2 linked regions of the Limnospira fusiformis SAG 85.79 genome follow. The main gene of each other region encodes a partner of the protein of the gene in region 2 in a complex. Links are inferred from orthologs where the notes say so. Each region holds a gene or a part of one and is shown on either strand. Other genes may lie near its edges.

The links. The genes of interacting proteins can lie anywhere in the genome.
Region 1: the proteins of prmC (region 2) and prfA are in contact, whole or in part, in a crystal structure (PDB 2B3T), measured with the Escherichia coli proteins. The link is inferred for Limnospira fusiformis SAG 85.79 from one-to-one orthologs.

What each region holds. Positions count from the first base shown.
Region 1 is NZ_CP051185.1:4,622,249-4,627,601, forward strand. The notes cover bases 2,489-5,353. They hold prfA (peptide chain release factor 1), read right to left. Parts: upstream 4,547-5,353; coding sequence 3,431-4,546; downstream 2,489-3,430. Other genes in these bases: HFV01_RS21835 (ABC-F family ATP-binding cassette domain-containing protein), read right to left, coding at 2,489-2,610; HFV01_RS21840 (response regulator), read right to left, coding at 2,823-3,233; rpmE (50S ribosomal protein L31), read right to left, coding at 4,891-5,142; rpsI (30S ribosomal protein S9), read right to left, coding at 5,338-5,353. Outside these bases: HFV01_RS21825 (response regulator), read right to left, coding at 1-59; HFV01_RS21830 (hypothetical protein), read left to right, coding at 514-702; more of HFV01_RS21835, read right to left, coding at 901-2,488. UniProt on the Escherichia coli protein: Peptide chain release factor 1 directs the termination of translation in response to the peptide chain termination codons UAG and UAA.
Region 2 is NZ_CP051185.1:3,984,080-3,991,924, forward strand. What follows is about bases 3,045-5,914. They hold prmC (peptide chain release factor N(5)-glutamine methyltransferase), read left to right. Parts: upstream 3,045-3,964; coding sequence 3,965-4,864; downstream 4,865-5,914. Other genes in these bases: HFV01_RS18735 (Tic22 family protein), read left to right, coding at 3,045-3,775; HFV01_RS18745 (metal-sensing transcriptional repressor), read left to right, coding at 4,896-5,252; HFV01_RS18750 (hypothetical protein), read left to right, coding at 5,249-5,914. Outside these bases: HFV01_RS18720 (HD domain-containing phosphohydrolase), read right to left, coding at 1-608; HFV01_RS18725 (4a-hydroxytetrahydrobiopterin dehydratase), read right to left, coding at 691-972; HFV01_RS18730 (CAP domain-containing protein), read right to left, coding at 1,392-2,483; more of HFV01_RS18735, read left to right, coding at 2,945-3,044; more of HFV01_RS18750, read left to right, coding at 5,915-5,920; HFV01_RS18755 (efflux RND transporter periplasmic adaptor subunit), read left to right, coding at 6,106-7,653; HFV01_RS18760 (efflux RND transporter permease subunit), read left to right, coding at 7,820-7,845. UniProt on the Escherichia coli protein: Methylates the class 1 translation termination release factors RF1/PrfA and RF2/PrfB on the glutamine residue of the universally conserved GGQ motif, i.e. on 'Gln-235' in RF1 and on 'Gln-252' in RF2.

The DNA of each region.
Region 1 (5,353 bases), 640 kb from region 2 along the record:
TGGTAGGAGAGACATTCCCTTTGGGTGAGGGAGTCTTCAACCAGTAAGACAGTATTCATGACACGAGGGGTCTAGTTTAATAAAAATGGTGCGCTACCTACCTCTACCCTGAATTCCCTATTTAAGAGTTGATCCATGAGTGGTGGTGTAACGCACCCAACTTCTCCGAATACCTATAGTTTACCCAGTTTAGTTCCCTTTACGATCGCTCTTTTACCAATTCCAGCACAGTTGTATCTGATCAATACCAGGTCCACCAGGGAAGCGTAATATTAAATTATGTCGCTTTTCACGCTTTTTTCACAGTTGCCTGAAATAGTAAATAGCTGATGAGGCGAAAACGCTATTATACCATGAAAACTGTGGTTTGAGGTGATTATATGATTAATTTATTGGCTGATTTAGATAGCCGAATTGAGTATTACTAATACTTTCCCAAGAATCCCCCAAAACCATAGGGATCAATTATAATAGGTGTTAATGGCTCATTAAACTATCAAGTGAGGCAACGACATGAAAACACTGAAACTGGAAATTCATAAAGTTTCACCCTGTTTGTTTCAATTACTGCGGGACTATTCGCCTAGGCTGCTGGTGGATGGAATTTTGTTTACAATTGATGGCGATAGTTACGACACACTAATGGTTGCTGACAAAATTAGCAGTTTAGTTGCACCCCCTTGGAGTCTAAAAGAAGTGTAGGATGCCAATGCGATCGCCACCATAGGTAAAAATCACTACAACAGACCCAATTTAACATAACTTAACCTCAGTTGTACTCAAGCGAGGAAACCTGACAGAGCGATCGCATAATTTCAACCCCACCCAATTAATAAACACCCGAAAGCCGAGTTTGATATCCCCCTAAATTGGTCTAGGGGGAATTACAGATTTATAAAACTATCTACCCTTAGCCGCTGCCTTTTTCTGAGCCGCCTTAGCCGCCTTAGCTGCTTTTTTCGCGGCTTTTTCGGCTGCTAACTTAGCTTGTCGTTCCTGTTCTTTTTCCTCAGCCAACTTGTCCAAATAATAGTGATAATCTCCCAGATAAACCCGAAACTCACCATCACGAATTTCCACAATTTTATTGGCCACCTGAGAAATAAAGTAACGGTCATGGGATACCAGCAGAACCGTTCCCTCATACTCCTGTAAAGCTGATTCCATCATTTCCTTAGCCGGAATATCCAAGTGATTAGTTGGTTCATCCAAAATCAACAAATTCACAGGTTGGAGCAACATTTTAGCCAAAGCCAGCCGCGCCTTTTCTCCACCACTCAAAGAACCCACTTTTTTAAAGACAGTTTCACCACTAAATAAAAACCGACCGAGGAGGGTGCGAACTTCCTCATTTTTCCAGTCGGGAACTTCATCATGGATAGTTTCCATAACTGTTTTGGTCAAGTCTAAGGCTTCGGCTTGATTTTGTTCAAAGTAACCCGGAATCACATTATGTTTTCCTAGAGATACACTTCCTTCGCTGGGGGTTTCCAGCCCCATAATCATCCGAAGCAAGGTAGATTTACCGCAACCATTAGGACCCAAAAAAGCTACGCGATCGCCTCTTTCAATTAGCAGTTCTGCCCCCAAAAACAGGATTTTCTCATCATAGGTATGCACCAAATCTTGAATTTTAACCACATCCCGGCCACTACGGGGAGCCTCTGGAAAGTGGAATTTCAGCGTTTTTAAAGAAGCTGTAGGAGCCTCAATTTTCTCAATTTTATCTAACTGTTTTTCGCGGCTTTTTGCTTGGGTACTACGGGTGGCACTCGCCCTAAATCTTTCGACAAATTCCTGTTGTTTTTCGAGTTCCTTCTGCTGACGTTCATAGGCGCTTAATTGAGCAGCCTCAGCTTCCGCCTTTTGTAGCAAATAGGCGGAATAGTTACCCAAATAAGTCCGAGAAACTCCCCGTTCGGTTTCGACAATTTGAGTACAGAGACGGTCTAAAAACTCGCGGTCATGGGAAACAATTACCATGGGGGTAGTTAAACCCTTCAGGTAAATTTCTAGCCATTCTATCGTTTCTAGGTCGAGGTGGTTTGTCGGTTCGTCCAGTAGTAATAAATCTGGTTCTTGCAGAAGAATTTTACCTAAACTCATACGCATTTGCCAGCCACCACTAAAGGCGCTAACTAAGCGATCGCCATCTTCCGAGTCAAACCCCATTTCTGGTAAAATCTTCTCAATTTTAGCTTCTAAGCCGTAGCCATCAAGGGATTCAAATTTCCGTTGGAGTTTATCCAATTTATGGATTAATTCATCCAGGCGATCCGGATCAGCCGTTTCCATTTCTCGCTGAACTTCACCATAAGCTGCATGGGTAGCGTTAGCCTCATTAAAAACCCTCCAAAACTCCTCTCGGACGGTGCGCGCCGGATCAACTTCAAATTCCTGGGTTAAATAGGCGATATGTAGACTTGATGGCTTAATAACTTCCCCGGATGTGGGTTCAACTTCTCCGGCTATAATTTTAAGTTGGGTAGACTTTCCCGCCCCATTTACCCCCACTAAACCAATGCGATCGCCCGGTTTAACTTCCCAGTTAATATCTTTAAGAATAGTACCTGTGGGATAGATTTTGCTAATATGTTCTAGTCGCAGCATCAACAGTCTCCTAGGACGAAAATATGTTCAAGGGTGGGGTCAGGAAATCGTGTAAGGATAGGTTCGACCGTAGATCCATTTCCTGGAAAGATATGGCATCACCCCCCTACACTGTCATCAAAGCCAAAAATTACATACCCGCATTGGATCTTAACAAAAATCAACCATTTCTGGAGTCATGGCTAAACGTGATCAAATTAGGCCTTGGTTGTTTATGGATTTTCTGCACCTTGTCGCTGCTGGTAAACTGCTTTAGCATCTTTAATGGTAGCCTCAAACACTGTGGGGTCCCACGGTTTAGTAATACACTGAAACAATTGCGCCGCCTCTAAATTTTCGCCGGATGCTTCTAGGGTTTCTGGGGAGTATCCACTCAGCAAAATCCGAATTGTGTCGGGAAAACGGGCCACAGTTTTACTGAGGAACTCAAGTCCGGTCATTTCTGGCATACTCTGATCGGAAATTATGATCGCCATTTCCCCTTCAGTTTCCAGTAATTGTAAAGCCGCCGTTGGGCTATCTACTCGAAACACCTGAAATTCGCGGCGAAATATCCGATACAGCAAATCGAGGTTATCGGGTTCGTCATCAACTACCATCAGTTTGAGTTTATTTTTAGCCATTTCTCAACATCAGACTGCACTGTTTGCTATCTCGGAAGTAATGGTGCTGTTTTTCCACTCAACTCTGCTTCCCGTAACACGATCGCAGAACCCCCCAACTAGAAACCGGGTTTCTTGGTTAAATCTTTGATCAGAAACGAAAAACTCTCACATCAACCCGGTTTCTTTCCCCAATCATAAAATAGCGATCGCCATTATTATACAGATGCAGGAGCAGTTGATTCTGCTAATTGTGCCAATCGTTCCTGTTGATCTTGAATGATACACGCTTGGATCAAATCTCCTATTCCCCCTTCTAATACTGGGGCTAACGAGAAATTATGACCCAGACGATGGTCTGTCACCCGATTATCCTTATAGTTATAGGTGCGGATTTTTTCCGACCTTGAACCTGTCCCCACCTGCGATCGCCGCATGGAAGTCACAGCATCCTGTTGTTCCCGCAGTTTAGCTTCGTATAACTTAGCCCGCAAAATCTGCATAGCCCGTTCCCGGTTTTTTAGCTGACTGCGTTCTTCCGTACAGAATACCCGAATACCCGTCGGTTTGTGGAACAAATCAACTGCCGTTTCCACCTTGTTTACGTTCTGACCACCTGCACCTCCGGATCTAGCCGTAGTCATCTCAATATCTTTCGGGTCTATTTGCACTTCCACATCATCAACTTCTGGCATAATTGCCACCGTTGCTGTGGAAGTATGAACCCTCCCACCTGCTTCCGTTACAGGAACTCGTTGGACTCGATGAACTCCCGCTTCAAATTTAAGCTGACTATAAACGCGCGCGCCTTGAATTTCCAGAATCGCCTCTTTAAATCCCCCCATATCAGCCAGGGACTCACTCAGTAGCCTTACCCGCCAACCTTTAGTTTCAGCATAGCGGGAATACATCCGCACCAAATCCCCCGCCCAAATACTCGCTTCATCGCCGCCAGTACCTGCCCTAATCTCTAACATGATATTTTTATCATCATTAGGATCTTGGGGTAGCAGGAGAATTTTCAGGCGTGTTTCCAACTCTTGCAACTTCGTGGTTAGTTCTTCTACCTCCAAAGCTGCCATTTCTTTCATTTCCTTGAGTTCAGGATCATTCCCCGTCTCTCGGAGGATTTGTTTGGCCCCGGCTAACTCCGTCTGAGTTGTTTTCCAATCTTGATAGGCATTAACCACATCTTCCAGGGAAGACCGAGTTTTGGCTACCCGTTGAAATTCATCAGGATCTGTCGCAATTTCAGGATCTGCTAATCGTAAAGTTAACTCCTGAAAGGTTTGCTCAACGGATTTGAGTTTATCTAGTAAATAAGTTTCTGCCATGGCGGTTCGGTTGCCTCTTGTTAGTAGTCGGTTGTCGAAGCATAATTTAGCTTAAATTGTCTTTGTCTCCGTCTTGAACCCCGGGTATAAAGATATCTTAAATATCGGAATTTTGCAGCTTTTTACCATCAAAATTATCGGTAAATGTGGGTGATTTACATCATTAAATATTCGATAATTAGGCGTTGGCATTACCTCCATCACCATCATTAACCCTTACTTAATGGTGGTTTACAACTTATTTTACACTGCTAAATATTAGGGATAAACCGGAAACCAAAAATCGGTCGGTTGCCAGTAGTCAGACGCTACGGACAACAGACGACAAACAATCGACAACCCGGCTATTTTTTCGATTGATCCGCTTCCGTTCCTGTGGCTTGACTCTCATCAATCATGCCATACTTACGCAGGAAGCGTTCAACTCGTCCTTCTGTGTCAATAATCTTTTGAGTTCCAGTATAGAATGGGTGGATTCCAGACCAGATATCAACGTGCAGTGATGGCTGTGTGCAACCAACTTTCATAACGACTTCGCCGTTACAGATTACTTCAGCTTCTGGATACCATTCGGGATGAATATCAGGTTTAGGCATGGTTTAAGCTACCAAGTCAAAATCAACAAATTTTACTTTCTTTCTATTATAGCCATAATTGGCTCGCGACAGGCTGAGTCACAAAACCTAATAAATTGAGATTCTGCACCCACCTGGGGATGGGCAATATTACCACCCCCTGTCTAGGATAGTTTACACGATCGCGCTTGAGTCTGGATTGATAGCCAAAACTCTCTAGCGTTTCGAGTAT
Region 2 (7,845 bases):
AAATCACTGCGTTCAATGGAAATCGCCGCCTGAGAAGCGAGACTCCGCAAAATCCGTTCTTCCCAATCAGAATAAGGTTGGGTGTACTCCATGGTATTTTCAGGAGTCAGCACCAGATCAGATTGTCGCTTGCGGTTAATCAGTTGTAGAACCCCCAGGGTTTCCCCTTCCCGGTTTTGCATGGGGAGAACTAAAACCGAGCGAGTCCGATAACAGATATTCTCATCAAAACTGCGATCGAGACGATAAGGCTGTCCCTGTGGTAAGTCGTAAGCATCATCAATGTTGAGACTTTTCCCAGTCAAAGCCACATGACCAGCCAGGCTCCTATCAGTCAGAGCGATCGCAAATTCTCGGAACGACAAATTTGGCAAAGACTGATTTTGAGCCACCTTAAACAGCAGTTTAGGGCGATCATCACTGTAATCTACCAGATAAACACTTCCCGCATCGCTACAGGTAATTTCCCGACTCTTACTGAGGATCAGCTTTAACAGCTTTCCCAAATCATGAATTCCCGATAGTGCCGTACCGATATCCAACAGCTTTTCAATCAGCAGCAACTCTTCACTAACCCCTACAGACACATTAAGATTATCAAAGACCATAATCCCACATCAGAACCTAGAACCAGCTTACAGCTACCCTACTGTGTGGAATTCTAGCGGATTGTGGGGCCGTTGATAGAATCTAACTCAAACTAGAAATTTTCTCAGCCATAGAAAAATCATTCTTAGTCAACCCCCCAGCATCATGGGTAGTCAGGGTAATTGTCACCTTATTATAGGAAATTTCCAAATCCGGGTGATGACCTGCCGCCTCTGCGGGTTCCACCAGTTGATTAACAAAAGCCACCGCTTCCACAAACCCCTTAAAGGTTTTCAGACACTTAATAGTTTTACCCTCAACAGACCATTCGGGAACCTGAGTAGCCATTTGTTGAATTTCAGTTGCACTCAGTAGTTCAGCCATATCAAAAATACACCAATTCTATTACATCTAAAAAAAACTATCCGCTCCCACGGATAACTCAAGCCTTGGATACTACCAGGACATCAGTCAGCGATATGAGAGCGGTCTAGCGGGTCTCTGTTGTTGGAACCTGACTGCCGGAAGGATCTCTCCAATCCAGCCAGACCATTTAGTAGGCTTTTCGGCTCCTAGCAATAGGAACCTAGGCCGAATTTTAGAGGTCAGCCCCGGCGCACAGCCGGCGTTCTCCAACACAGTGACCCATGCGTTTACTACTGTCACTCATGGGCATCACCTCCTGGATATCCGAAACTTACGAACCAGGATAACACAAAATTCTGAAAGTGCAAGCTCACCGCTGAGAGTTGGCTATTTTGTGATTAATAGGCGATCGCACTAGCTGGACCGAGATGCTGAAATCAGCCACCAGAGAAAACTTTAGTCCAATAATGGTTATAGTCCATCAGATCCCCCGTATCATTTTCCAGGAAATAGTGACCCACCCCAATCTGAGTAAAATCTGGATTAAGAATATTATCACGATGTCCCGGACTATCCATCCATCCCTCAACCACTAACTCCGGTGTAGTATGACCCGCAGCAATATTTTCGGCCAATGGCACTATCAATGTAAACCCTGTGGCCCTAATCCGGTCAGTTAAATTAGATCCATCAATTCCGGTGTGACTAAAAAAGTCTTGCCGTGCCATATTAGTGCTATGGGTACGCGCCGCCTGGGTGAGTAGGGGGTTCAGCCTTAGTGGTTGCAAATCTTCCCTAACTCGTTCTTGATTGACCAATTCCAGCACTTGCTGTTCAAAACGCAAGTTAGAACCAGTTTCACCTAAGTCTAGTTGAATATCAGCATGATTTGCTGCTCCTAGTTCCCCAATAAAGTCGCGAGTAGTGATTGATTCAACATCGACATTTTCCAGGGTTGCCACCGTCTGACCATCCAGTAAAATCAAGGTAGACGTATCGGATTGTTTAATCCGTAAATCAGCAATCGTGACCCCATCAGGAACCCGTAATTTATCGATACCAGGCTTAAAGTCGGTAATCAGATCTTGATTGACAGTCGATGATGGCAACAGAAACTGATTAGCACCACTCCCTCCGGTGAGAGTGTCTAAACCTCGATCGCCTGATAAAACGTTATTACCAGACCCGCCGACAATCCAATCATTGCCTACACCCCCATAGATAGTATCATTGCCAGACCCGCCATAAATGGTATCATTGCCCCGATTCCCAAATAACAGGTCATCACCAGAACCACCATTCAAGTAATCATCGTTTTGACCGCCATAAATCGTATCATTGCCGGAATTACCGATAATCGTATCATTCCCCTGATTTCCTAAGAGGATGCGTCCTTGTGCATCATTGACCAAATAATCATCACCCTGCAAAAGGGCGATCGCTTGTGGTAATCCCGGACTTGACAAGCGCGCAATTTGCTCATCTGGCAGTTCCGAGACGATCATGAAATCGTTAGCTGGACTAGCCATAGCAAAAGTCAACCCGTTTTGAGTGATGATATCGCAAAACATAATAACAGACCCTTTTTCTGACTATGATAAATCTTGGTTTTACCATCTTCTATGTTTATTCATTAAGAATTATGGATATCCGAATGTTATCCCAGGAGAATAATGATTCTGTAGTGTTGGGGATTGAATAATGCGATCGCGTTCGTCCCCAAATTTGACCATTCGGGGCAAGTTTGTGTTAGGATCTGGAAAATGTGCGGGTAAAACTCCCGTGGCATATCCTCCGGGGGTGAGAATATATAAAATTATTGGGGAGTTCGGGAGAAAAAATTGTTTTTGGTCGTCAGTCTAACTATTATCGTGCCAGGGTAAGAATTGCGCTATACAGGAATACTCTAGCCTCCATCAACAGACTTGATGGGTGGTATGGATCAACCCTCGCTGTCATATTTGTATGAGCCTACAGGTATAACGCCAATATGGAAGCGTGGGGGAAATGTCAAAATGAACTATTACGATCGCAACTTGAGAACATGATTAAATCATTTTTCCATTTGAGCCTGTTACTGGGAGTTATCAGTAGCCATTTGTTAATGAGTCCCATCCTCCCACCGAGGACCGTGGGAGCATCTCTGCTGGGAACCCAGGCGGCTGAAGCATTAACATTAGAGGAAATTCAGGAAAAATTACGGCCAGTCCCAGTATTTACCATTACCGACCCTACCGGTTCCCCCCTAGTGGCCACAGTTCCCGCTGGAGAAAATGGCAGCGGTACCGCTGCGGTAGCAGGGATATTTATTAGCCGTCAGGATGCTCTAAGATTTGTGGAAAATCTGAGAAACAATAACCCTGAATTGGCTAACTCCGTGGAGGTAACAGCAGTTTCTCTGGGGGAAGTCTATAAAATGAGCCAACAGAGTCGCAACCGTCCTGATGATATCCAATTTGCTTATGTTCCGGTGCAGCGAGAGGTAGAATCAGCCCGGGCGGTAATGCAGCAAAGTGGTCGATCGCCTAATGAGTTTAATGGCGTGCCTCTGTTTATGGCAAGAGGAGGCCCAGACAATGGTTATTTAACCATCCAGCGTGGCAATGACCAAGTGATTCCTATGTTCTTCTCTAAACAAGACTTAGAGGGGATGTTATCCCAATTTCAAGAACAGCAACCGGACTTAATATCTTCGGTTACTGTCCAGGTGGTTCCTCTGGAAGCGTTATTAGAAGCCTTCCGAACTGATGATAACCAATTTTTAGATCGGATCATCTTAGTTCCACCCCGGGAAACCTTGGAATTTTTGAGAAATAATTAGGGTTAGGGCAACTTGTGGGGGGGGATTGCTTGTCAACTTCCCCCCATATCATCAGCCTACAGCCTGTTCAGAAATCATCTGATCACCTCTTAAAGTCCCTCTCCCCCTATGGGAGCCAGGATTTAGGGTGAGGGCAATGTATTAAGCGGCTGGTGAACAAGCTGTAAGCAGGTTTTCAGGTGGTGCTAAATGGTGGAAACAGGGGAAAGTGACTATATATCTGGTGAGGAACTGCGACAGTGGCAAAAACAGGCTCAAAATGATGCGATCGCTGCCGAAGTTTCCGCCATAGAATTAGATATGTTTTTGGAAGCACTCACCGATCTGACTCGCCTAGACCTGAGATTAGACGACTTTGGCGATCGCCCATACATTAAACTAAATCAGCCCTGGTCAGCAATTGTCAAACTCTGGGAACGTCGCATCACGGAACGAGTCCCCCTACAGTATCTATTAGGTGTAGTTCACTGGCGAAATTTTACCCTCAAGGTGTCTCCTGCGGTTCTCATCCCCCGTCCAGAGACAGAGTTAATCATTGATATAGCCTATCATGCCGCGCCATCAGCCGGGTCAGGAAATTGGGTAGATATGGGAACAGGTAGTGGTGCGATCGCTTTGGGGTTAGCATCGGTATTCCCCGAAGCCATGATTCATGCTGTAGATTGCAGTTGGTCAGCTTTAGCGATCGCCCTGGAAAATGCCCAAAGTCTAGGTTATCAAAATCGGGTAAAATTTTACCAGGGGTCTTGGTGGGGTCCCCTCCATAGCCTGAAAGGGAAGGTCAGCGGCATGGTGGCAAATCCGCCCTATATTCCTAGCCAGGAGCTACCAAACCTACAACCAGAAGTAATCCTATATGAACCCCCTCTAGCACTCGATGGCGGCGAATCTGGCTTAGACTCCATTCATCATCTAGTACAAACAGCACCCCAATTTTTACAACCTGGGGGTATTTGGATCATAGAAATGATGGCAGGACAGGGAGAAGCGGTTACATCCATGTTAGAATCAGCAGGGTGTTATCGGGATCTTAAAATCCTCCCGGACCTGGCTGGTATTGATAGATTTGCGATCGCTTATCTACAATAAGATTTTATGTAGTTGCTTGGCACAGGGTTAAATGATCGGATCAGATTCAGACCGGGTTCCTAGCGTATCTGTGAGCGATCGCCATCATGGGGACGCTCTGAGTCATACTCATCCCCATGTCCATAGCGAGGAATCACTCAAACGTATTATCAATCGACTCTCGCGCATTGAAGGACATATTCGCGGTGTCAAAACTATGGTCCAAGAAAGTCGCCCCTGTCCCGATGTACTCGTGCAAATTGCCGCCGTTAGGGGGGCTCTCGATCGCGTCGCTAGAATTATCCTAGATGAACATTTAACCGAATGTATAGCCAGAGCAGCTAAAGAAGGTAATATAGACGTGGAAATTGAGGAACTAAAAGCCGCCTTAGACAGATTTCTCCCATGATTGTATCTAGCCAAAACCCTGTCAAAACTTCTCAAATTGCCTTAGCGATGGTCTGGTTGACCTTCGTGATTTATGCCTTTTTCTTAGCGCCGCCAGACCAGCCAGAAATTACTTTTAACTTGATTAAAAACCTGAGTGTAGGGAATTGGGAGGGGATTAATCCCCTGATTATATCCCTATTTAATATCATGGGAATTTGGCCGTTAATTTACTGCTGTGTAATTTTTGCCGATGGTCAAGGTCAAAAAATCCCGGCGTGGCTTTTTGCGATCGCATCTTTTGCCGTGGGTGCCTTCGCCATTTTACCCTATTTGGTGTGGCGCAAACCTAACCCCGAATTTTCTGGAGTTCCCAATCTCTTCATCCGCATTTGGGACAGCAAATTCACAGCCATAGTGCTAATGGTAGGAGCGATCGTTCTAGTCTTTTATGGTATCACTCAGGGAGATTGGCGTGACTTTATCTATCAATGGCAAAATAGCCGTTTTATTCACGTGATGAGCCTGGATTTCTGTTTATTATCAGTATTATTTCCCGCCTTATTAGGAGATGATATCGCGCGGCGCGGCAACCAGGCTCCGACTTGGTTATGGTTGGTGACACTCATTCCCCTATTCGGACCTCTGTTATATCTCTGTGTGCGTTCCCCCCTGTGCGATCGGGCTTGAGTCAGCTATCCATAATTTTCATCAAAGCCTCCTGTCAACCCCTGGGAAAAACCGCAATAATCCCCAGCCGGGAGTGTTAATGACCCTAAAATATCAGTAATTTATCTCATCCTCAACCCAAGGGTCAGGCGAAAATTTACCTCTAAACCTGGTAAAATCTCCTCATCGAATTGCCCGGTAGTACCATGAACAAAATATTATTGAAAACTAGCGCATCTCTACCCCTGCTATTATTATTTGTACTTATCAATGGTTGTTCAGCAGAACCTCAAGCCATTGGTCGCCCACCTGTCCCCGTCAAGATAGAAAACGTAGATACCACCGATGTTCAATCCAGCAGCGAATATAATGCCAGAGTTGAAGGTATCGAAAACTCTATCATCAGACCGCGAGTTAGTGGATTAGTAAAAGAAGTATATGTGCGCTTAGGTGATCAGGTAACTGTAGGAGATCCGATAATTCAAATTGATGGTTCCCAACAGTTAGCCAACTTTGAAGGTACGATCGCCACAGTACAAGCCAGACAGGCTCAATTAAGTGGTGCCGAAGCCGAATTAGAAGCCCTCCGAGCCAACTTAACCAGAACCAGAGCCGAACTATCATTTCAATCTCAAGGAGCCAATTTACAGCGTTCCGAGCGGGAGTTAGAGGCTCAGATTGAAGAACAGGAAAGACTAGAATTTGAACTACAAAACGCCCAAGACAACCTAGAAGGATCCCGTCGCGAATTAGATAGACGCGAAGCAGTGCGACAACAGCGACAGGCTACCTACGAGCGCTACGAGAGATTATGGCAGGAAGGCGTAGTTTCCAGCGAGCTATATGATGAAAAACTGCGGGACAGACAAACCAGCGAGGCTGAGGTAGCTAACCAAGAACAACAAGTTCTCGCCGCCACCGCTAGAGTCCAATCTGCTCGGATGAATTTATCTCGTCAAGGGCGCACCATTGAAGCAGCTAGGGCGAGTGTGGAAAGTTCCCGCCGAGATCTAGAACGCCAAATTGCTACCCTAGAGGCTCAAATAGCCAGCCAGGAGAAAGCTATTGAAGCCCAGCAAGCACAGATAGCCCTCATAGGTAGAGAAATCCAAGGGGCTAGGTCTGGGGCTGTCGCTCAACAAGTACAGTTAGATTACTATAGTGTCGTCGCTCCTATTTCCGGCATTGTCAGTAATGTGCCGATTAAAGCGGGAGATTTGGTCGATAGCCAAACCACCGTTACCACTATCCGACAAAACCAGAACCTAGAGGTTAATATCAATATCCCCATTTCCCTATTACCTCAGTTGAGGGTGGGGATACCTGTACAACTGATAAGCCAAGAAACTGGGGAAGTCATTGGCACCACCAGCATATCCTATATTGCTCCTGACGCCGGAAGTGGGACTCAGACTATTTTGGCTAAAGCCATTTACCCTAACACTAATAATGAACTCCGCACCGATCAAGTAGTCCGAGCTAGGGTAATTTGGCAACAGGAAACTGGGGTGACAGTTCCCACTAATGCCGTCACCCGCATTGGCGCACAGAGTTTTGTGTTTTTAGCACAACAACAAGCTACCCCCTCCGGGGAAACCATTTTAGTCGCTAGACAAGCTCCGGTAACACTGGGAAGCATTCAAGGACAGAGTTTTGAGGTGCTTTCTGGGGTGCAAGCAGGCGATCGCGTTATTACCGAAGGCATACTACAATTGCGAGATGGAACCCCGATACTAGATACCACCCGCCAATAACTAAGCCCTAAAATTGCCATAATCGGGTATTATCAACTTTCATATAGGGGAGAGTTGCTTTGGTTTCTGGCTGATAACATTGATAATCAGGCTACTTTCCCCCCCTCGCTCTAAATTAAGTTCCTTATCTCGATCGCTATGCTTAACCACCTATATTTGATTGTCTATGCTGTTATTTGTTAGCACCTTCAT